DNA from 4 places in the Mesorhizobium sp. B2-3-10 genome. Region 2 is predicted to be linked to each of the others. Evidence: predicted binding sites of a transcription regulator. Region 2 holds the regulator's gene; each other region holds the start of a gene.
The links. The regulator LexA, encoded in region 2, represses DNA repair genes until DNA is damaged. The targets are predictions, from matches to a motif close to TGTTCNNNNTGTGTTCNG.
Positions count from the first base shown of each region.

Region 1: a site for LexA is predicted at 2,707-2,724, ahead of recA (recombinase RecA). Genes of this name have one in related genera too.
Region 3: a site for LexA is predicted at 3,558-3,575, ahead of FJ943_RS21830 (PA0069 family radical SAM protein). Genes of this name have one in related genera too.
Region 4: a site for LexA is predicted at 2,027-2,044, ahead of FJ943_RS27915 (sel1 repeat family protein). Genes of this name have one in related genera too.

Region 1 is NZ_VFVT01000002.1:330,203-335,711, reverse strand. It holds gene FJ943_RS08300 (TfoX/Sxy family protein) at 52-375, shown strand; gene FJ943_RS08295 (pseudouridine-5'-phosphate glycosidase) at 561-1,478, opposite strand; gene FJ943_RS08290 (carbohydrate kinase family protein) at 1,556-2,500, opposite strand; gene recA (recombinase RecA) at 2,782-3,882, shown strand; gene alaS (alanine--tRNA ligase) at 4,154-5,509, shown strand, end outside.
Region 2 is NZ_VFVT01000014.1:39,591-45,099, reverse strand. It holds gene FJ943_RS28840 (ABC transporter ATP-binding protein) at 1-226, opposite strand, end outside; gene FJ943_RS28835 (ABC transporter substrate-binding protein) at 285-1,271, opposite strand; gene FJ943_RS28830 (GntR family transcriptional regulator) at 1,421-2,194, shown strand; gene lexA (transcriptional repressor LexA) at 2,605-3,348, shown strand; gene FJ943_RS28820 (ComEC/Rec2 family competence protein) at 3,342-5,509, opposite strand, start outside.
Region 3 is NZ_VFVT01000007.1:328,024-333,532, forward strand. It holds gene FJ943_RS21810 (F0F1 ATP synthase subunit C) at 1-188, shown strand, start outside; gene FJ943_RS21815 (F0F1 ATP synthase subunit B) at 251-850, shown strand; gene FJ943_RS21820 (F0F1 ATP synthase subunit B) at 861-1,352, shown strand; gene FJ943_RS21825 (ribonuclease HII) at 1,481-2,176, opposite strand; gene FJ943_RS21830 (PA0069 family radical SAM protein) at 2,329-3,483, opposite strand; gene FJ943_RS21835 (glycosyltransferase) at 3,634-4,161, shown strand; gene moaB (molybdenum cofactor biosynthesis protein B) at 4,365-4,919, opposite strand; gene FJ943_RS21845 (4-(cytidine 5'-diphospho)-2-C-methyl-D-erythritol kinase) at 4,906-5,509, opposite strand, start outside.
Region 4 is NZ_VFVT01000012.1:176,210-181,718, forward strand. It holds gene FJ943_RS27900 (AMP nucleosidase) at 1-674, opposite strand, end outside; gene FJ943_RS27905 (hypothetical protein) at 792-986, opposite strand; gene FJ943_RS29790 (hypothetical protein) at 1,026-1,178, opposite strand; gene FJ943_RS27910 (DUF2147 domain-containing protein) at 1,387-1,728, opposite strand; gene FJ943_RS27915 (sel1 repeat family protein) at 2,168-2,434, shown strand; gene FJ943_RS27920 (branched-chain amino acid ABC transporter substrate-binding protein) at 2,861-3,982, shown strand; gene FJ943_RS27925 (acetyl/propionyl/methylcrotonyl-CoA carboxylase subunit alpha) at 4,056-5,509, opposite strand, start outside.

The DNA.
Region 1 (5,509 bases), on a different contig from region 2:
GATTTTGGTTGCGGCGATGACAAGGCCAAATGCCGGTGACATGATCGCGGCATGGACAATGAGCGCATCGCGGAACTGTTCGAGGGCCTCGGTCCGGTCAGCATCCGAAAACTATTCGGCGGCAAAGGCATCTATTTCGATGGCGTCATCGTCGCCATCGTGCTGCGCGGCGAATTGCTGCTGAAAGCCGACGCGCAGAGCGCATCGGAGTTCGAAGCCGCGGGCTGCCGGCAATGGACCTACACCGGCTCTCGCCACGGCAAGCTTGTCGCCATGCCCTATTGGAGCATTCCCGACAGCGCTTTCGACGATCCCGACGAAATGACGGTGTGGGCGCGACGCGCCTACGAAGCTGGGCTGCGGGCGGGGAAGTAGGCTCCCGCCGGCGCGAGGCCACCCCTCATCCGGCCGCTTCGCGGCCGCCTTCTCCCCGGCGGGGAGAAGAGGTTTGCGTTGAGGCCGCAAGTTCCTCTCCCCTCGGGGAGAGGTCGGATTGCCCCGAATTGCTCTTTGCAATTCGGTCTTGGTAATCCGGGTGAGGGGGACTTTCTTGGCAGTCCCTACAGCGCCTTGGCGATCTCAGCCGCCAGCCTTGCATTGTTCTCGACCAGCGCGATGTTGGTCTTCAGGCTGCGGCCGCCGGTGAGTTCGAGGATTTTTCCCAGCAGGAACGGCGTCACGGCCTTGCCGGTGACGTTGAGGGCTTCGGCCGCCTTTTGGGCGGCTTCGATGTAGCCCGCCATTTCTTCAGCGGGGATTTCGTGGGATTCCGGCACGGGATTGGCAATCAGCATGCCGCCGCCCAAGCCCAGAGCCAGGCGTGTCCGGTAGAAATGCGCGATATCTTCCGGTCCGTGCAAGGTCAATGGCGCCCGGAACGGTGACTGCCGCGACCAGAAGGCCGGCATCGTCTCGCAGCCATGGCCGACCACGGGCACGCCGCGCGTCTCCAGCACTTCCAGCGTCTTTTCGATATCGAGGATCGCCTTGGCGCCGGCCGAGACGACGATCACCGGTGTACGCGCCAATTCATCGAGGTCGGCCGAGATGTCGAAGCTCTTTTCCGCCCCCTTGTGCACGCCGCCAATGCCGCCGGTGGCGAACACCTTTATCCCGACCATGTCAGCCGCGATCATGGTGGCGGCGACCGTGGTGCCACCGGTGCGGCCCTGCGCGACGGCGAAGCCGAGATCGGCGCGCGACAGCTTCATGGCGTCACCGGTCATCGCCAGCGATTCGCGTTCGCCGTCCGAAAGCCCGATCTTGATGCGGCCGTTGACCACCGCGATGGTTGCCGGCACGGCGCCGCCGTCAGCGATGATCTTTTCGACGTTGGCCGCCATGGCGCCATTGTCGGGATAGGGCATGCCATGGGTGATGATGGTGCTTTCGAGCGCCACCACCGGGCGCCCGGCGGCCAGGGCCTGCGCCACCGGTGCGTGGACATCGATGAAGGGGCGGGCGGTCTCTGGCGTCATCTCTGATCTCCAATCCGGAGTGCGGCGCATCCATCAGGAAAGCGTAGCTTCACCGCGCGTTATGAACTTGCCGGGTCTCATGCCACTTCCCTGGCATCCGGTACAAGGGCCAGCGCTTCCGCGAAGCTCGCCGCGGTGAATTCGGGCACCGCGTCGGCGCTTTCGATGGCCAGCGTTGCCGCGGCGACGCCCTCGCGCACGGCGTGGCGCAGCGGCTGGCCCCGCAGCAGTGCTGCGACCGTCGCACCTGCCAGCGCGTCGCCGGCGCCGGTGACATCGGCGACTTTTCTGGGGGCAGGCGGCAGGATCGAAAAGGCGCCTGTCTCATCGAAACCCAGCACAGGGCCGCTGCCGGCCGTGACCACGCCGCTGGCAAGGCCGCTGCACCGCAACCCGTCGACCATTTCCCGCTCGGCGGCCGCTGCATTGACACCGGCCAGCAGGACGGCCTCTCGCCGGTTCATGAAGAGCTGGGCCAGCCCGCCGAGAACCGGTATCAGCCGCGTTACCTTCGCCGGCGAAATCGCGATGGCGAAAACCGGTTTACCGGCGGCGAGCGACAGCAGCCGCTCCAGGGCGGCCGACGGCAGATTGGCGTCGCACAGGATGGCATCGGCGGCGGCCACCTCCTGGCGTATCTTGGAACGCCTGATCTGCTTGGGAAAAGCCAGGTCGTACAGTGCCATGTCGGCAAAGCCGACGATCAATTCGCCCTCGCGATCGATCAATGCCGTGTAGCTCGGCGTGGTACGGTCGAGGAACACCGCCGAAAGATCGGCGATGCCTGCCTCGGCGATGGCCCGTGAAACCGTATCGGCCGACGCATCGCCGCCCCGCATCGACACCAGGGAGGCCGACACGCCGCGCCGCACCATGCTGCGCAACGCATTGAAGACGCCCCCGCCGACATCCTCGCGCATCGTGCCGGGATTGGAGGCTGCCGGCACATAGGGACCGTACACCTGGCCACGCCGGTCGATATGGGCGCCGCCCATGGCCAGGATCTTCGGGGATTCCACCATGGTGGCGATATGACCTTTGTTGTTGCGGCCGCACAAGCGCTAGAGTGCGCGACAGAGCTTCGCATGCTGGTCGGCGATTCGGTCGGGCGATACGATCGAGCCGTCTGGCCCAATGCGGAGCCCGTTCGTGCCAGGGTTTGCGAGACAAAAAAAGAACAAATCGCGATATCGCTTGTTTTTCAGTTGGTTGTCACCCCTTGCCAAATGAGAACAAAAAAGGTACAAAATGGCAGGGATCACGGATTGTCCGGCCTTCATTGACGACCAAGGGGTGATGTATCATGGCTCAGAATTCTTTGCGGCTGGTAGAGGATAAGGCAGTGGACAAATCAAAGGCTCTGGATGCGGCGCTGTCGCAAATCGAGCGGGCTTTCGGCAAGGGCTCGATCATGCGGCTCGGCGCCAACGAGCAGGTCGTCGAGATCGAAACGGTGCCGACCGGCTCGCTCGGCCTCGACATCGCGCTCGGCGTCGGTGGCTTGCCGCGCGGCCGTATCATCGAGATCTATGGGCCGGAAAGCTCCGGTAAGACGACCCTGGCCCTGCACACCGTGGCTGAAGCCCAGAAGAAGGGCGGCATCTGCGCCTTCGTCGATGCCGAACACGCGCTCGATCCGGTCTACGCCCGCAAGCTCGGCGTCGATCTTGAAAACCTGCTGATCTCGCAGCCCGACACCGGCGAGCAGGCGCTCGAGATTTGCGACACGCTGGTGCGTTCCGGCGCCATCGACGTGCTGGTGGTCGATTCGGTGGCGGCGCTGACGCCGCGTGCCGAGATCGAGGGCGAGATGGGCGATTCGCTGCCGGGCCTGCAGGCCCGCCTGATGAGCCAGGCGCTGCGCAAGCTGACCGCGTCGATCTCGCGCTCCAACACCATGGTCATCTTCATCAACCAGATCCGCATGAAGATCGGCGTCATGTTCGGTTCGCCCGAAACCACGACCGGCGGCAACGCGCTGAAATTCTACGCTTCGGTTCGCCTCGACATCCGCCGTATCGGCTCGGTCAAGGATCGTGACGAGGTCGTCGGCAACCAGACCCGCGTCAAGGTGGTCAAGAACAAGTTGGCGCCGCCCTTCAAGGTGGTCGAGTTCGACATCATGTATGGCGAGGGCGTCTCCAAGACCGGCGAACTGGTCGACCTCGGCGTCAAGGCCGGCGTGGTCGAGAAATCGGGCGCCTGGTTCTCCTATAATTCGCAGCGTCTCGGCCAGGGCCGCGAGAATGCGAAACTGTTCCTGCGCGACAATCCCGATACCGCGCGCGAGATCGAGCTGGCGCTCAGGCAGAATGCCGGATTGATCGCCGAAAAGTTTCTCGAAAATGGTGGCTCCGAGGGCAATGGCGACGACGGTTTTGAGGACGAAGCCGGCGCGATGTAGGCAACGGTCAGAATTTGGCCATAAATCCAGACTATTAGTCAATGCTTAAGTAACAGAGTTCTGTAGTACCGCGTTCCAAACCGCCGGCCTTCGCGCCGGCGGTTTTCGTTTGGGCGGCCCCGCAAGTGCCGGTGCAAAGCGCGAATTGGCCCAATTCCGTGTTTCTGGACAGGGTCAAGAGCTACGGCTAAAAGGCCAGCTCCATCTTCTAGAAAATACAGAGCCATCTCCCGCCGGTCCGGCCGGCGGCTCTCTTGAAAAGGCAGTATCCATGAGTGGCGTCAACGAGATCCGGTCGACCTTTCTCGACTATTTCCGCAAGGAGGGCCACGAGGTCGTGGCCTCAAGCCCGCTCGTGCCGCGCAACGATCCGACATTGATGTTCACCAATGCCGGCATGGTGCAGTTCAAGAATGTCTTCACCGGTTTGGAGAAGCGGCCCTATTCGCGCGCCACCACAGCCCAGAAAAGCGTCCGCGCCGGCGGCAAGCACAACGATCTCGACAATGTCGGCTATACCGCGCGCCACCTGACCTTTTTCGAGATGCTCGGCAATTTCTCCTTCGGTGACTATTTCAAGGAGCGCGCCATCGAGCTTGCCTGGAACCTCATCACCAGGGAGTTCGGGCTGAAGAAGGACAAGCTGCTGGTCACCGTCTATCACACGGACGACGAGGCGGCTGGCTTCTGGAAGAAGATCGCCGGTTTCTCCGACGATCGCATCATCCGCATCCCGACCTCGGACAATTTCTGGGCGATGGGCGACACCGGTCCTTGCGGACCATGCTCGGAAATCTTCATCGATCGTGGCGAGCACATCTGGGGTGGACCTCCCGGCAGTCCCGAGGAAGACGGCGATCGCTTCCTCGAATTCTGGAACCTGGTGTTCATGCAGTATGAGCAGGTGACGAAAGAGGAGCGCGTCGACCTGCCGCGCCCGTCGATCGACACCGGCATGGGCCTGGAGCGCATGGCGTCCATCCTGCAAGGGGTGGAGAGCGTCTTCGAGACCGACCTGTTCCGTCATCTGATCGATGCGGCGTCCTCGGCACTTGGGCGCGCGCCCGACGCCGAAACGGTTGCGTCCTATCGCGTCATTGCCGATCATCTGCGCTCGTCCTCCTTCCTGGTCGCCGACGGCGTGCTGCCGTCGAACGAAGGCCGCGGCTATGTGCTGCGCCGCATCATGCGCCGCGCCATGCGTCATGCGCAGTTGCTGGGGGCGAACGAGCCGCTGATGTGGAAGCTGGTGCCGGCGCTGGTGCGCGAGATGGGCCAGGCCTATCCCGAACTGGCACGCGGCGAAACGATGATCGCCGAGACCCTGAAACTCGAGGAGACCCGTTTCCGCAAGACGCTGGTGCGCGGCCTCGGGCTGCTGTCCGAGGCGACGGAGAAGCTCGGCGCCGGCGACATGCTCGATGGCGAAACGGCATTCAAGCTCTACGACACCTATGGCTTCCCGCTCGACCTGACGCAGGACGCGCTGCGGCAGCGCAGCATCTCGGTCGACCTTGCCGGCTTCACCAATGCGATGGAGCAGCAGAAGGCGGAGGCGCGCAAGCACTGGGCCGGGTCCGGCGAGGCCGCCACCGAGACGGTTTGGTTCTCCGTGCGTGAAAAGACC
Region 2 (5,509 bases):
GCACCGGCATTGCAGTCACGTCGGCGCCGTTGATCAGGATCTGGCCGGAATCGAGGATCAGGGCGCCGGAAATGGCGTTTAGCATGCTGCTCTTGCCGGCCCCGTTTGAGCCGATGACGATGCCGAACTCTCCCGTGGCCAAGGACAGGCTGAGACCATCCAGCGCGACCTTCTCGTCGGCCTGGCCCTTGTAGAACACTTTGCGCGCGGATCGAATCTCGAGCATCGTTCCTCCCTGACCTCGGGATGACGGCGCCGACGCCGTCACCCCGGCAGTTCCGATGTTAGTCGACGATGCAGCCGCAATCGGCCATTGAAGCCGGTATCTCGATGCCGAACGCGGCCATCGCCTTGCGCGAGATCGTTGCCATGTGGTCCTTGTAGGCCGGGCGCGACGGCGCGATCGTCTTGGGATCCTTGCCCTTGAGGATCTCGGCGGCGATGTTGCCGGCGTTGACGCCGACCTGGGTGTAATTGACCGCGAAGCTCGCCGGCACGGTGCCGTTGCGGACCGCGCTGTCATCGGAGTTGACGACCGGGATACCGGCCTGGCGGGCGGCCGCGGAGACAGCGGCGATCGCCGGCTGGATCAGGTTCGAGGCCGGGCCGTAGATCACGTCGGCCTTGCCGGCGAGCGAAGCGATACGTTGCTGGATGTCATTGACGTTGTCGATGCCGACCTCCACCACCTCGAAACCGGCGGCCGGTGCCGCCGCCTTGATCTTTTCGACCAAGGCAACGTCATTGGCCTCACCGGGATTGTAAGGCACGCCGAAGCGCTTGGCGTTCGGCAGCAGCTTCTTGGTGAAGGCCATCACCGCGGCGACGTCCTGCAGATCGCTGGCGCCCGTCATGCCTTCGTCTCCGGCGTCCCACGACGGCACCAGCTTGGCCGCCACCGGATCGGTGACCGCGGCAAAAACGATCGGAATGCCGGAACCGGCGAGCGCTTTCTTGGCGATCTGCGAGACCGGCGTGGTGATGGTGTAGATCAGCTTGGGCTGCTCGGCCTGCAGCTTGGCGATCATCTGCGGCACCAGCGATGCATCGAAATTGGTGTGGCTCTCCGTGTAGACGACATCCTTGCCCTCGACGAAGCCATTATCCGTCAGCGCCTTCTTGAAGCCGGCTATGGCGGCGTTCAATTGCGGATGCTCGCCGAAATTGGCAATGCCGATACGGATCTGATCGGCCGCGGCACTGCCGGCGCTGACCATCAATGCGCCTGCCAGGGCCAAACCCGACAACCAAGCGGATTTCGACTTCAACATCATTTCCTCCCAGATTTGATCAGGGCCGCTTGGAAACGCGGCGGCTACGGCGATCATGGTGAGTCCGCCGGTCTGTGTCAAACATTATATATAATTGTCGCTGCGACCCAATATCATATATACTTTCGCCAGACGACGGATTGATCACCATGCGGGATGAAACGAGTTCCACAAAAACGGAAGCCGCCTATCAGCTGTTGCGGCGCGACATCCTGACCACGCGCCTCATGCCCGGCGCCCCGCTCAAACTGAGTGCGCTGCGCGGCACCTATGGCGTCGGCTGGACACCGTTGCGCGAAGCCCTGTCGCGGCTCGAGGCCGAACGCCTGGTCACCGCGATCAGCAATCGTGGTTTTGCCGTGGCTCCGGTGTCGCGGGCCGAGCTGGAGGATCTGGCACGCGCCAGGATGGTGGTCGAGATACCCCTGTTCCTCGAATCGATGGAGAAAGGCGGCAGGGAGTGGGAGGATGCCGTGGTCACCGCCCACTACCGGCTCTCGCGTTGCAAGACGGCGGTCGACGATCCCTCGGACGCGGCCGTCGACAGATGGGACGAGAACCACGAGGCTTTCCATGCGGCGCTGCTGAGCGCCGCCACATGCGACTGGCTGTTGCGGTTCCGCTCGACGATCTCGGATCAGCTGCGCCGGCATCATCGCTTTCTTGGTCTGGCGCCGACACTGCGGGCCGCGGCCGGCCTCAAGGATGGCTATGAAGAGGCAATCGAAGCGCTGCGCGAAGCGATTGCGATCGAACACCATACCGCGATCATGGAAGCGGCGCTCGACCGTGACATCGAGCGGGCCAAGGCGCTGATGACGGCGCATATCGGCTACACACTGCACGTCTATGTCCACAGCGAAGACAGCGGCGCCACCAGATACGCCGCTCGCGCCGGCAGCTTGAAGGCGGGTTCGGGATAACTTCAGCGCTTCCGCGACGCCTATTCGAACGCGCTGGCCGGAGTGCGCCGAACGCCCGGATCCATGGCCGCCCGAAGCTACCAATCGTTGGCATTTTGGTTTCGTTTCGTTCCGCGAATAATGGCTCCGCGAGTTATACGTCCCCCCGAGGAGAAGCCTTCCAACTAACTGATGCCAAAGCCTCGTCGGCGGATGGGCCACAGGCCATTAACCAAAACGATTTCAATGCGCCTGCCGATGGCGGAAAGGGCTGGTTGCTGCCCGCCGTCGCGGGCAAAAAACTTCCAACCCCTTAACAAATTCATTAAACTTTAAACGGTTGCAGAACACAACTGGAACAGATAGTGTTTGTTCTGGGTTTGTTTTTTCGATTCTGGTTCAACCTTTCGTTCAATGTCTTGGGGGCCGCCATGCTGACACGCAAGCAACATGAACTGCTGATGTTCATCCACGAACGGCTCAAGGAAAGCGGGATACCGCCTTCCTTCGACGAGATGAAGGAAGCACTCGATCTTGCCTCCAAGTCGGGGATCCATCGCCTGATCACGGCGCTGGAGGAGCGCGGCTTCATTCGCCGGCTACCCAATCGGGCACGCGCGCTGGAAGTGCTGCGGCTGCCGGACTCGATCGCGCCGGGCCTCAATGCGGCAAAGAAGTTCTCGCCAAGCATCATCCAAGGCAGCCTTGGCCAAGGCAGCGCCGGACGCCAGATCAGGCCGGCCGCTGCGCCTTCGCGCCTGCCCGCGGCCGGCAACGACGACGATGCGGTTTCAGCCGTGTCCATCCCGGTCATGGGCCGTATCGCCGCCGGTGTGCCGATCGATGCCATCCAGCATCAGACGCATTCTATCTCGGTGCCGCCGGACATGATCATGGGCGGCGAGCACTATGCGCTGGAGGTCAAGGGCGACTCGATGATCGAGGCCGGTATCTTCGATGGAGACACGGTCATTATCCGCAATGCCAACACGGCAAGCCCGGGCGAAATTATCGTGGCACTGGTCGACGAAGAGGAAGCGACGCTGAAGCGGTTCCGCCGCAAAGGCGCTTCGATCGCGCTCGAGGCCGCCAATCCAGCCTACGAAACACGCATTTTCGGGCCGGACAGGGTCAAGGTACAAGGCAAGCTGGTCGGGTTGATCAGGCGCTACTGAGCCGGCTTGCCATCGGGCTTGTCGGTTTTTTTGTACGGCGGCAGCCCCCTCGCCTCGCGAGAGAATTTTCGCTGTTCGTGCCAGGGTCGGTATGGTCCGTCAACGGCGAATGCGATCGCGGCCCGGGTCGTGGCCGACTGGGAATTGAAGAAGACGGCAGCGCTTCCCTTGCGGGCGAGCTGCCGTTTGGTGACGACGAGAACCAGTGGATTGTGGCAGGCGTCATAGGCGGTCGCGTCGTTGACGATGATCAGGTCGGCGAAAGCGCAGGCTTTCCAGGTGGTCTTGCGGTCTTCGACATAGGCAATGATCGCGCCGGAAGGGTGCCTGGCAAGGCACAGGCCTTCGCGGCAGTAGAAGGGCGATCCCGGCGGCAGGTCGGTGGGACTGGCAACATCGAATTGCCCGTCTGTCGTGTCGAACATTTCCGGTTTGACGATTCTTTCGGAGATCAGGGCGCGCTTCCAGTTGTCGGTTGCGAATTCGTTGGGACGTTCCCGGTTGACGGCCAGTTCGCCATTGCCGATCGGCAGCGCGACCAGCCGCGCATCTTCGGAGATCAGCACATCGGGCGCGCGCGTGTGCGACACAGTCAACAGGCCGGCGAGCGCGAATGGCAGCGCCGCGAGCCGCAGCCATGTCGTCGCCATCGTCGCGATTACCAGCGCGACGGTGACCAGCAGCACGGATTGCTGCGAAATCAGCCCGACTCCATCGACCGGAGAGCGCTCCGATATCCACGCCGACACGGCGATCATTGCTGTCAGGCCCTTGCCCATAAGGTAGAGAGCCGGCCAATCCAGTCCGAATGGCATCAGCAGGGCGCTGGCGACGGCCAGGAACATCACGACCGACACGATCGGCATCACGGCCAGATTGGCGAACAGGCTGAGCGGCGATACCCGCTGGAAATGCCAGATGGCAAACAGTGCCGTGGCGCTGCCGGCGATAATGGACGTCATGGCCAATCCTCCTGTCGCCAGCAGGAATTTTCGCGTCAGGAATCCCGCCAGGGAACGCTTTGGCGGCGGTGGCCGCGTCTTTCCTGCATGGTGATCGGCCCAGCCGGCATAAGCGCCAACCAGGGCCGCGGTCGCGGCGAACGACATCTGAAAGCTCGGGCCGACAACCTCGTGAGGCGAGACCAGAATGACGGCGATCGCCGAGATCGCCAGATTGCGCATGGTCAGGGCAGCGCGATCGAAGAAGACGGCAATCAGCATCACCGCCAGCATGATGAAGCTGCGTTCGGCGGCAACGACGACACCGGAAATGATGAGATAGGCGGCGATCGAGAACAGTGCGGCGGCGGCCGCGTATTTCTTCACCGGCCGGCGCGCGGAAAAGTCTGGAAACAGCGCGAAGGCACCACGCAGCAGACCCATGATGGTGCCGGCCACAAGCGCCATATGCAGTCCCGAAATAGAGATGATGTGATAGATGCCGGTACGCCGCATCGCTTCATTGATTTCATCGGGTATGCCGGCGCGCACGCCGACGATCAGCGCCGCCGCGATCTCGCCTTCAGCGCCGCCGACGCTGCCCCTGATGTGGTCGGCGATGGCTTCGCGGGCATTTTCGATGCCTGAAAAAAGGCGAGCCGATAGCGGCATCTCACCGTCGTCGGCGGAAACAACCGTCGGATTGCCGAGAAAGAAGCCGCTGCCGCCGATGCCGGCGAAATAGCTGTCGAAAGAGAAGTCGTAGCTGTCCGGCCGCACCGGGCCGGTCGGCGGCAACAGTTTGGCGTAGCCTGTGATGAGCGAGCCGGCGGTCATTCCCGGCGGTATCTTGCGTGCGGAAAGCCGGACCCTTTCCGGTGCATAGCGCAGTTTCGGCCGGGCGGTCGAAATCACGTCCATGGTCAGCCGGATGCGGCCGCTCTCCATCTCTTCGAGCGAGACCACGCGGCCGGTCAGTTGCGTGGAGATTTCCGAACCCAGCATCCGGGTTCCGGCTCGCCATGTTTCGACCTTCGCCGCGAGCAGGCCCAGCGCGCACAACAGCACTGCCATGAAACACAGATGGGTTTTCGACCAGGAGCGCGAGACGAAGGCACAGACCGCCATCAGCACCACGACCGCGACGGGTTTTGCAAAGTCGGGCTCGGATGCCAGCGAGAAATAGGCGATCGCCCCAACGGCCAGACAGACCGGCACCA
Region 3 (5,509 bases), on a different contig from region 2:
TCGCTTGCCTGGGCATGGGTGGCGCGGGCATTGGCCTGGGCAACATCTTCGGCAGCTACCTCTCGGGCGCGCTGCGCAATCCGTCGGCCGCCGACGGCCAGTTCGGCCGCCTGATTTTCGGCTTCGCCGTGACCGAAGCTCTGGGCATCTTCTCGCTTCTCATTGCGCTGCTGGCCCTGTTCGGCTGAGTACTGAGAAGATTGGACAGGTCGGCCGCGCAAGCGGCGGGCCTGATATCTGGGGATAGTCCATGTTCGTGACATCTGCCTTCGCGCAAGAGTCCGCGCCACCAGCCGACACCAGCCACGCTGCGACCGGAGGAGACACGCATTCCGGCACCAGCGTGCCTGCCGAAGCGCACGGCACGTTTCCGCCATTCAATCCGGAGACGTTTCCGTCGCAGCTTCTGTGGCTGGCGATCACGTTCGGGCTGTTCTACCTGTTCCTGAAGCGGGTCGTGATGCCGCGCGTCGGCGGCATCATCGATGTCCGCAACGACCGCATCAGCCAGGATCTCGACCAGGCGGCCAAGTTGAAGGGCGAGGCCGACGCCGCCGTTGCCGCTTACGAACAGGAACTGGCGGAAGCCAAGAAGAACGCGAACTCGATCGGCCAGCAGGCCAGCGATGCGGCGAAGGCGGAAGCCGACACCGCGCGCAAGAAGATCGAGGCCGCGCTCGATGAGAAGCTTGGCGAGGCCGAGGCACGCATTTCTTCCATCAAGGCCAATGCCATGAAGGAAGTCGGCAGCATCGCCGAGGATACCGCTTCGGCGATCGTCGAGGCACTCGTTGGCGGCAAGGCCAGCAAGGCCGAGATCGCGGCCGCGGTCAAATCCGTGGCCCGGTGAGGAGCGCATCATGGACGCTACATCTCTCGCAACGCTCTGGGCCACGATTGCCCTGATCATCTTCCTGGCCATCGCCATCTACATCAAGGTGCCCGGCATGATCGCCAAGGCGCTCGACGCCCGCGCCGCCAGGATCAGCAGTGAGCTCGACGAGGCCCGCAAGCTGCGCGACGAAGCCCAGCAACTGCTCGGCCAATACAAGAAGAAGCGCAAGGAAGCCGAGCAGGAGGCCGCCGACATTGTAGCGGCCGCCAAGCGTGAGGCCGAACTGCTGGCTGCCGACGCCCACAAGAAGACCGAGGACTACGTTGCCAGGCGCACCGCGCTTGCCGAGCAGAAGATCGGCCAAGCCGAGCGTGACGCGGTTGCCGAAGTGCGGGCCAGCGCCGTCGATATAGCCGTCGAGGCGGCACGCGCATTGCTCGCCGCCAAGGTTGACGCTAAGGCCGGAGCCGACCTGTTCAGGTCCGCGCTGCAGGATGTGAAGGCCAAGCTGAACTGAGCGTTCTTCAGTCGCTGACACGAAGCCGCCCGGGCAACCTGGCGGCTTTTTTGTTTGGGAGAAAGCGGCGCGTCAAAGCGGCCAATCTCCGCCCTCGTGGGGAAGATGGAATTGCCACTGCCGTCGCCCTACTCCAGCCCGGCCAAGCTCTCTTCCTCAACCACTTCAGTCCCGCCCAGCCGAAACGGCGCAAACGAGGTGCGATGCAGCCGAGCCACTGGCCCATGCGCCTCGATCGCCGTGCGGTGCCGGACCGTGGCGTAGCCCATATGGACTTCGAAGCCGTAGCGGCCGTGATGATTGCCGCAGCCGCGCATCATGCGGTCGCGCATGACCTTGGCGACGATCGAGGCTGCGGCGATCGATTGGGAGCGCTGGTCGCCCTTGATCAGCGCGCGCCCCTCGCAGGGCAATCCCGGCGGCACGTCGCGCCCATCCGCGAGCGCGAGCTTAGCCTGCACCGGCAGCCCGACCAGTGCGCGGCGCATCGCTTCGAGGCTCGCCTTGAGGATGTTGCTGCCATCGATGCCCTCGGCGCTGATCGAAGCCATCGAGACGCCGAGAGCGGAGCCGATGATGTGCAGGAACAGCGCTTCGCGCTGCAGGTGGCTAAGCCGCTTGGAATCGTCGAGACCCTCTGGAATATTGGCGGGGTCGAGCACCACTGCCGCCGCGACCACGGGACCCGCGAGCGGGCCGCGGCCGGCTTCGTCCATCCCCGCGACCGGCCACAAACCATCGGCCATCGCCTTCGTCTCGAAGGAGAAATCGGGTTTCTCGACGATTTCGAAGAGAGGCGGAGAATCAGAACGCGCGCGAGCCATGTTGCGGCGAGGTTCGCATCGGCTCCGATTCTCCGCAAGTCCCTCCGGGTCGGGTGGGGCGCCGGACCGGGAGGGCACCGTCTGCAGGCCGGGGCAGGCCGGACGGGATTTCTTTGCCACGGCGGCAATGAACAGCCGAGGCGATTTTCGGTTCAGAGCAGCATCAACTGCTCCTGGTCCTTGCCGGCAGCGACGAACTGGTCGGTCCGCAGCGTACGCCGCTCGGCATTGAGGCCGAGCCGCTTTGCGGTGATTTCGAAGCGCCGGCCGATCTGCCAGGCATAGGGTCCGGCGCCCTTCATGCGCTTGCCCCATTCCGAATCGTAGTCCTTGCCGTCGCGCATCGAACGGACCAGCGACATGACGTGGCGGTAGCGGTCGGGATAGTGGCGCAGCAGCCAGTCCTTGAAGATCGGGCTGACCTCCAGCGGCAGGCGCAGCACCACATAGCCGGCTTCGCGCGCCCCGGCATGGTGCGCCGAGTCGAGGATGCGTTCCATCTCCTGGTCGGTCAGGCCCGGAATGATCGGCGCCACCATCACCGAAGCGGGGATACCGGCATCCGAAAGCTGCCTGATCGCCTCCAGCCGCTTGGTCGGCGTCGATGCCCGAGGTTCCATCGTCCTGGCCAGCATGCGGTCAAGCGTCGTCACCGACAGCGCCACCTTGGCCAAGCCCCGCTCCGCCATGCGCGACAGAATGTCGATGTCGCGCACGACCAGGGCTGACTTGGTGACGATGCCGACCGGGTGGCCGCGCGCCTCCAGCACTTCGAGGATTTCGCGCATGATCCGGTACTGCTTCTCGATCGGCTGGTAGGGATCGGTGTTGGTGCCGATGGCGATGGTGCGCGGCTGGTAGCCATCCTTTGACAATTCCTTGTCGAGCAGGCGTGCCGCGTCGGGCTTGGCGAACAGCTTGGATTCGAAGTCCAGGCCCGGCGACAGGCCCATGAACGAGTGTGTCGGCCGCGCGAAGCAATAGACGCAACCGTGTTCGCAGCCGCGATAGGGATTGATCGACCGGTCGAAGGAGATGTCGGGCGATTCGTTGCGGGTGATGATGGTGCGCGGCTTTTCCACCTGCACCTCGGTCTTGAAGGGAGGAAGTTCCTCCAGCGAACTCCAGCCATCGTCGAAGACATGCCGGCTGACAGGTTCGAACCGACCGGACGGATTGATGCCTGCCGACCGGCCGCGGTTGCGGTCCGGACGGACCCGCATGCCGCTCTGCTCGATCATCGCGTTGGCCATTTCGGCTCGCCCTGCTCCGAAGGCAGCAATGTCGGCTCGCATGATCGGTTCCATCTTCGCCCGCTCCCAGGGACTGTCCATGTTGTGTCGAATCGCTCTGCTCATGAAACTATTCCTATTTTGTCGATGAGAACAAATCAAGAACTTTCTATGGTGCGCTGCAAAAACTGGCGCCGACCAACGCTTTCCGCTATTCGGCTAACCATGCTCAGTGTTCTGATTGAAACGCACAATGACGAGGAGGGTCTCGCCCGTACGCTGTCGACGCTGATTGGCGGCGCGGTCGAGGGCGTGGTGCGCGAGGTTGTCGTCTGCGACACGGGCTCCAGCGACCAGACGCATCGCGTCGCCGAGCATGCCGGCTGCCACTATGTGGGGAGCGGCGGCATCGCCGCCGGCATCCGCCAGGCCAAGGGTGACTGGCTGCTGTTTCTCGAACCGGGTGCCAGGCTGGTGGAGGGCTGGATCGACGCCGTCGTCGCCCATACGGCCAGGCAGACGATGGCGGCCCGGTTCTCGCGGGCGCGGGGCAGCCGTCCACCGCTCCTGGCCCGGGTCTTTTCGGCAAACCGCGCGCTCGCCGACGGACTGGTGATCAGCAAGCGACAGGCGGCATCTCTGTCCAAGAATGCCGGCAGCGCCGAGGCATTGGCACGCGGTCTGGCGACAAAGAAACTCGACGCCGAGATCTGGGCGGCGCCGCCCAGGCACGAGCGCCGCCCTTCGAGGTGATTTTTGCAGGTGCTCTGTTCATTGTACGTCATGCCGGAATGACAGGCACCGACGCTGTGTCGGCGCTGTCATCACACCCCGAGGATCACCATGGATCTTTCGACCCCTGACAAATCCGGCACTGCCAGTCTCGAACCTGCGCCGCATTGCCGATGTCGTCAGCCTGGCTAACAGGACCTGAAGCCGACACTTTGCCTAGGCTTTTACGGGGCCGATTTGCCGCGCCGCAGATGCTCGTCCAGGCGCGGCATGATCTCGACGAAGTTACAGGGCATGTGCCGGTAATCGAGCTGTGGCTCGAGGATGCCGTCCCAGGCGTCCTTGCAGGCGCCGGGCGATCCCGGCAGCACGAAGACGAAGGTGGCGTTGACGACACCGCCGGTCGCCCGGCTCTGGATAGTCGAGGTGCCGATCTTGTCATAGGAAATGCGGTGGAACACTTCCGAAAATCCGTCCATGCGCTTTTCGAAGATCGGCTCCAGCGCCTCGGGCGTCACATCGCGTCCGGTAAAACCGGTACCGCCAGTGGTGATCACGACGTCGATGGCCTTGTCCCGCGACCACGCCAGAACGGCGTCGCGGATTTTTTCGCGGTCGTCGGTGACGATATCGCGGGCGGCCAGGATGTGGCCGGCCTTGGTAATGCGATCGGCCAGTGTCTGGCCGGATTTGTCGTCGGCCAGGCTGCGTGTGTCGGAAACAGTCAGCACCGCGATGCGCACCGGAATGAAGGCACGGCTCTCGTCAATTCTGGCCATCTCGCCCAGCCTCCGACGCCATGCTGCGCGTTGCCGCGACGAACCAGTCGGGCTGGCGGTCGCGGATCTCGGCCGCCGCGCGCTTGGCGACATTGCCGGTCTCGAACAGGCCGAAGCACGTCGCGCCCGATCCGGACATTCGTGAAAAGCCCGATCCGGCCTTATCAAGCCATGAAAGCGCCCTGCCGATGGCGGGCTGCATCGCAAGGGCTGGCCGCTCGAGATCGTTGCGGGTGATTTCCAGCCAGTTGCGCAGGCTGTGAAAATCGATACTGCGCGGCAGCGGCGGCAGCGGCTCATTATCGCGATGCGAAAGTGCGGCGAAGATTTCCGCCGTCGAGACCGGCACACCCGGATTGACCAGCACGAGACCCAGTGCTGAAAAATCCGGCACCATCGACAGTTCCTCACCGATGCCGCGCGCGACCAGCGGCTTTGCCGCCAGGCACATCGGCACATCGGCGCCAAGCGAAAGACCGATCCGCGCCAGTTCGGCGCTATCGAGCTCCAGCCCCCAGCTCTCGGTCAGCCCGCGCAGCACGGCCGCTGCGTCGCTCGACCCTCCGCCCACGCCGGATGCGACCGGAAGG
Region 4 (5,509 bases), on a different contig from region 2:
TTTTCCATCAGGTCGCGGGCGCGGGCGACGAACTCGTCGATATAGAATTGATAGTTGGTGAACAGCACGAAGTTCTGGAAATGCTGCGGGCTGGTTGCGGTGTAGTGCGTCATGCGGTGCAGCGAATAGTCGATGCGCTGCGCCGTGAACGGCGCCAGCGGCCGGGGCTCGCCGAAGGCCACTTCGAACGTGCCATTGGCGATCTGATCGTCGGTGCCGTCGAGATCCGGCACGTCGAACAGGTCGCGGATCGGCCGCTTGATGCGTTCGGCAGCGGCGCCGTCGACATAGGTGCCTTCCAGGAAAGCGAAATGCAGCGGGATCGGCGTGGTCGATTCCGAGACGGTTACCGACACGCCGTGATTGCGCATGATCAGCCGAAGCTGCTCGATGAGGTAGGTCTCGAACAGGTCCGGCTGGGTAACCGTGGTGGCGAAATGCCCTGGTGTTGGCATGTGGCCATAGGCCTGGCGCGAGTCGACCTGGGTGAACGAACTCGTGGTGACGCCGATCTCGGGGTAGAAGGCCCGGTAGCGCTTGCTGCTGTCGCCGCCGGCGGCTAGGGCCGCGAAGGAATCGCGCAGAAACTTGGTATTGCGGTCGTAGAGCACCTGCAGCGCGGCAACGGCCTTTTCGGCGTTATCGAAGCTTTGCCGGCCAAAGGGCTCGGGCATGACGACAGATTCGATGGCTTGGGGATAGATTCGCTTTTCCATGGCTCAATATAGAGACTTGGACGGGCGGTTGGGAGGGGGCTCGCCGCCGAAGGCGCTCAAAGCGCGCTTTTTTCTTCAACCCCGCTGCAGGCTGACCAGCAGCACGAACCCGACGCCGGACTTTCTGAGCGCCGGCGCCTCGATCGTCGAGCCGCTATCGGCGCGCATCATCGGCACCGCCAGGACCGGAGCGGCCAGAAGTATCAGGATGAGCGCCGCCCGCGGCAGGAGCCGGAGGGTCTTGGAGAGGTTGGCGGCGATGCGGTTCATGATCTCTGGGCTTTTCTTTTCGAGGTCCGGTTCTCTGTTTCAGTGACGAAAATCGGTCGGGCAGGCGAGGTGGCACATTCTGGCGGCGTCGTCCCAGGAGCGCGAACGGCCCGCTTCGGCGACGAGGATGGCGAAGAGCATTCCAAACAGGCTCATCAGCAGGCAGACGATGGTGAAGCGGCGAGCAAGCATTGGGTCCGTGTCTCCTTCAACACGCATGAGAATGCCCTGACGCCTCTGAACCGGCTCTGATGCCGGCGTTCATCTGCCGTTCAAATTGATTGAAGGGATGTTGACTGGGTTGCGGCAACCAGAATGCCGACCGAGCGCTGCCTGCTCGTCGACAGAACGGAAACGGGGCCCGCCAGGCCCCGTTTAGAGATCACACGGAAATGGTCGCTTAGAGTTTATGCCAGGTCTGGCTCTTGCAGATCAGTCCGCCGAGCACGCAACCGCTCATCTTGAGCGAGGCGCCCGACAAGGTTGCCTTGCCCGAATAGGTCTTGTCATTTGCCGGATCGGTGATGTTGCCGGTGTATTTGTTGTCGCCGGCCGCCTTGAGCGAGCCGATGGTCTTGCCGGCATATTTGCCTGATTTGAGCGTGATGGAGAACGAGCTGCTGCCTGAAATGGCAGCGGTGTCGCCGGCTTGCGTTTTCCAGTTGCCCTCGATCGGATCGGCCCACGCCGCGCCGCTCAGGATCAAAGTGGCCGCCAGGGCCAGGCTCACTTTTCGAGACATGTCTTCCTCCCTTTGGATAGCCGGCCGAATGCTCCGCCTCGCCGGTCTGCCGCTTACGCAAACGTAAGCTAATCCAGCTTCCGTCAAAACGAAAGCGGTGCCGCGACGGAAGGTTTTGGCATTTCGAAAGCGCCTGAATTCGCCCTGTCGGCCCGGAAATGAAAACGACCAGCGCCTCGTGTTTGCTTTCTAGGGTTAGCAGAGTGTTGACCGCGCGCTCGAAAATTTTCGGCAAATTTGGCGAAAACCAGCTGAATTGCTGGCTTCGTATCCTTAACGAATTTTCGCGTTTACCTCTTGTTTTAGCTTTGTTTTCCTCAAATTAAGCACGCCATTTAACGACGGATTCAAGCCTGCGCGGCATTCTCGAAAGCATCGAAAGAGCGGCCCGGACAAGACGAACGGAGGCAGCTCTCGGGAGCCAGACAGGGGACTAAAAATGGCACGTTTTGAAATGCTTGAAGCAGGCTTCGGCGCCATGGGGGCAACTGCCCAGGCCGACATTCTTTTCGAACTGGGCATGATGTATGCGACCGGCCGCGATTGCGAAACCGACGTCGTTGCCGCCCACAAATGGTTCAACATCGCCGCCATCAAGGGATCGGCCCGCGCCGCCGAGTTGCGCTCGGAACTCTCGGCGGCCATGTCGAAGGTCGAGATCGCCAAGGCGCTGCGCGAAGCCCGCGAATGGATGACCATGCACTGAGTTCCGCCAGACGGAGACGCTCCGGCCAAGACCGCAGAAAGACGGTCGGGCCAACAGGGAAAAGCTGCGCAAACAGCCAGGCCACGGCCATCGACAACGAGAATGCGGCACGCCGACAGGTCCAAGCCGCGCAACGGACCATGATCCCGAAGACTCCGGTTTTCGGAAGGATCATGGCCAACATGAAGACAGGGAAGGTGGGTTGGGTTCACAGCGCGGGGGCGCCGGGGAAACAGCCTGACCGGCAAAAAAAGCCACGACCGGCCGGAACAAGGCTGGCGTGGCTTTTTGCGTGGATGAGGCCGCGCAGGCCTAATCGAGTGGCGCCAATGCGCCTAGACAGGTCCGATGAAGGATGAAATTGTCCCGCCTCTCTGGAAGAAGCGCGGCCGGGCGGCCGCGCGTGAGTGGAGGAGTTCTATTGTCATGAAAAAAATGAGTGTTTTGAGCGCGGCCATTTTCGGCCTGATGATGAGCGCGCCGGTCGCGTTCGCCGATGACATCACCATTTCAGTGGTCGGCCCGATGACCGGACAGCTCGCCACCATCGGCGATCAGTTCAAGCAGGGCGCACAGGCCGCCGCCGACGCCATCAACGCGGCTGGCGGCGTCAACGGCTCCCAGATCAAGCTCGACATCGAAGACGACCAGTGCGATCCCAAGCAGGCGGTGTCGGTCGCCAATCGCATCGTCGCCAACAGCGTCAAGTTCATCGACGGGCATGCCTGCTCGGGTTCCAGCATTCCGGCCTCGGCGGTCTATGCCGAAGCCGGCGCCCTGATGATGAGCCCGGCTTCCTCGAACCCGGTGCTGACCGATGCGGCCGCCAAGGCCGGCTGGTCGACAATCATGCGTCTCTACACGCGTGACGACGCACAGGGCGCCTTCATCGGCCCGTGGATCGCCAAGAAATACGCCGGCAAGAACGTCGTCATCCTGCACGACAAGAGCGCTTACGGCCAGGGCGTGGCTGATGCCGTCAAGGCGACCATGAATACCGGTGGCCTCAAGGAGGTCTATTATGATGCCATCAACCCCGGCGAGAAGGACTATTCGGCGCTTGTCACCAAGCTGAAGGATCTCAAGGCCGATGTCGTCTATTTCGGCGGCTACCACCCCGAGGCGGGCCTGATCCTCCGTCAGTCGGCGGAACAGAATTTCAAGTTCCAGCTGATCATGCCGGACTCGATCGCTTCGCCGGAATTCTGGCAGGTTGCCGGCCCGGCCGGCGAGGGCACGATGTTCGTGTTCCCATCGGATCCGCAGGCAAAGCCGGAAGCCAAGGCAGCCGTCGAGAAGATCAAGGCCGGCGGCTTCGTGCCGGAAGGCTTCACGCTGTTCTCCTATGCCGTGGTCCAGGCATTCGCCGAAGGCATCAAGCGTGCCGGCAGCGACGATCCGGCCAAGGTTGCCGAGGCGCTGAAGAATGGCACGGCGATCAGCACCGTTGTCGGCGACGTCACCTTCGACGAGAAGGGCGACCTCAAGAATGCCAGCTACGACATCAACCAGTGGCATGACGGCAAGTACGCGCCGATCGCGCAGTAATCGCCCTGGCACTCGGGTAATCCAAGGGAATGGCCGGGTTCGTCCCGGCCATTTCAGTTTGCGGTCGCTCCTTCTATCCGCCGGCGGCCGCGGTGCATGCGTTCTGGTCCTCGGCGAACCGCACCAGCACCGCGCCGTCGGTGACCTGTGCGCCTTCCCCGGCGATCTCGGCGATCACCCCGTCATGCGGGGCGGCGATGGTGTGCTCCATCTTCATCGCCTCGAGGATCAGCAGAGGTTGCCCTTTGATCACAGCGTCGCCTTTCGCCACGCGCACAAGCTTGACCAGGCCCGGCATCGGCGCGCGCAGGCTGCCGGTGGCGGCGGCCGCTTCATCGCTCCTGGCCAAGGGGTCCGGCACCGCGAAAGTATAGCCGACGGCGCCTTCGAACACCGTGATGTGGCCAGGCCAGCGGGCGAGGCGGGGAACGGCGCGAAGATCATGCAAGTTGGTGCTGTCATAAGGCGCATCGAGCGCCACCTGGAAGCGCCCGTCCGATCGCACTGAAATCCTTGCCTGAATGGCTTCCTCGCCGAACGTCAGCCGCATGCGCCGCGCCACGCCGTGGAAATGCGCATAGCCGGCGAGTGATGACCATGGGTCGTTCGACGACGGCAATGCTCCGGCACCCGAGGCCGCCATGGCGGCAGCCGAGATGATCTCGCCGGTCGGCGGCGCGACCGCCGTCAACGCCTCCTGGTGTCTGCCGATCAGGCCGGTATCGATGTCTTCAGCCGCAAAATCCGGATCGGCGGCAAGAGCGGCAAGAAAAGCGGTGTTGACGGTGGAGCCGGCAATCTCGATTTGCGCGAGCGCGGTGCGGAGCGCTTCCAGCGCCTGCCGTCTGTCTCCGGCATGAACGACCAGCTTCGCGATCATCGGGTCGTAGTAGGGCGAGATGGCATCGCCAGCCCGCACGCCGGTCTCGATGCGCATCGCGGCGCCTTCGGGGACAACGTCCGGAAATCTAAGGTGGTGCAGCGTGCCTGTCGCCGGCAGAAACCCCTTGGCCGCATCCTCGGCATAGATGCGCGCCTCGAAAGCATGGCCGCAAAGCGTGATCTCGCTCTGTGTCTTCGGCAGTTTTTCGCCGCTGGCGACCCGTAACTGCCATTCGACGAGATCGGTGCCGGTGACCATCTCGGTGACCGGATGCTCTACCTGCAGCCGGGTGTTCATTTCCATGAACCAGAAGCGATCGGCCTCGAGGCCTTGCGAGGCGTCGACGATGAATTCGATGGTGCCGGCGCCGGAGTAGTTGATTGCCTTGGCGGCTTTTACCGCCGCCTCGGTCATTGCCTTGCGCAAAGCCGGCGTCATGCCGGGGGCGGGGGCCTCCTCGATTACCTTCTGATGGCGGCGTTGCGCCGAACAGTCGCGCTCGTAGAGATGCACCGCATTGCCGAAATTGTCGCCGAACACCTGCACTTCGATATGCCGCGGCTTGTCGACATATTTCTCGACCAGCACCCGGTCGTCGCCGAAAGCGGCCTTTGCTTCGCGCCGGGCGCTGGAGAGTGCCTCGG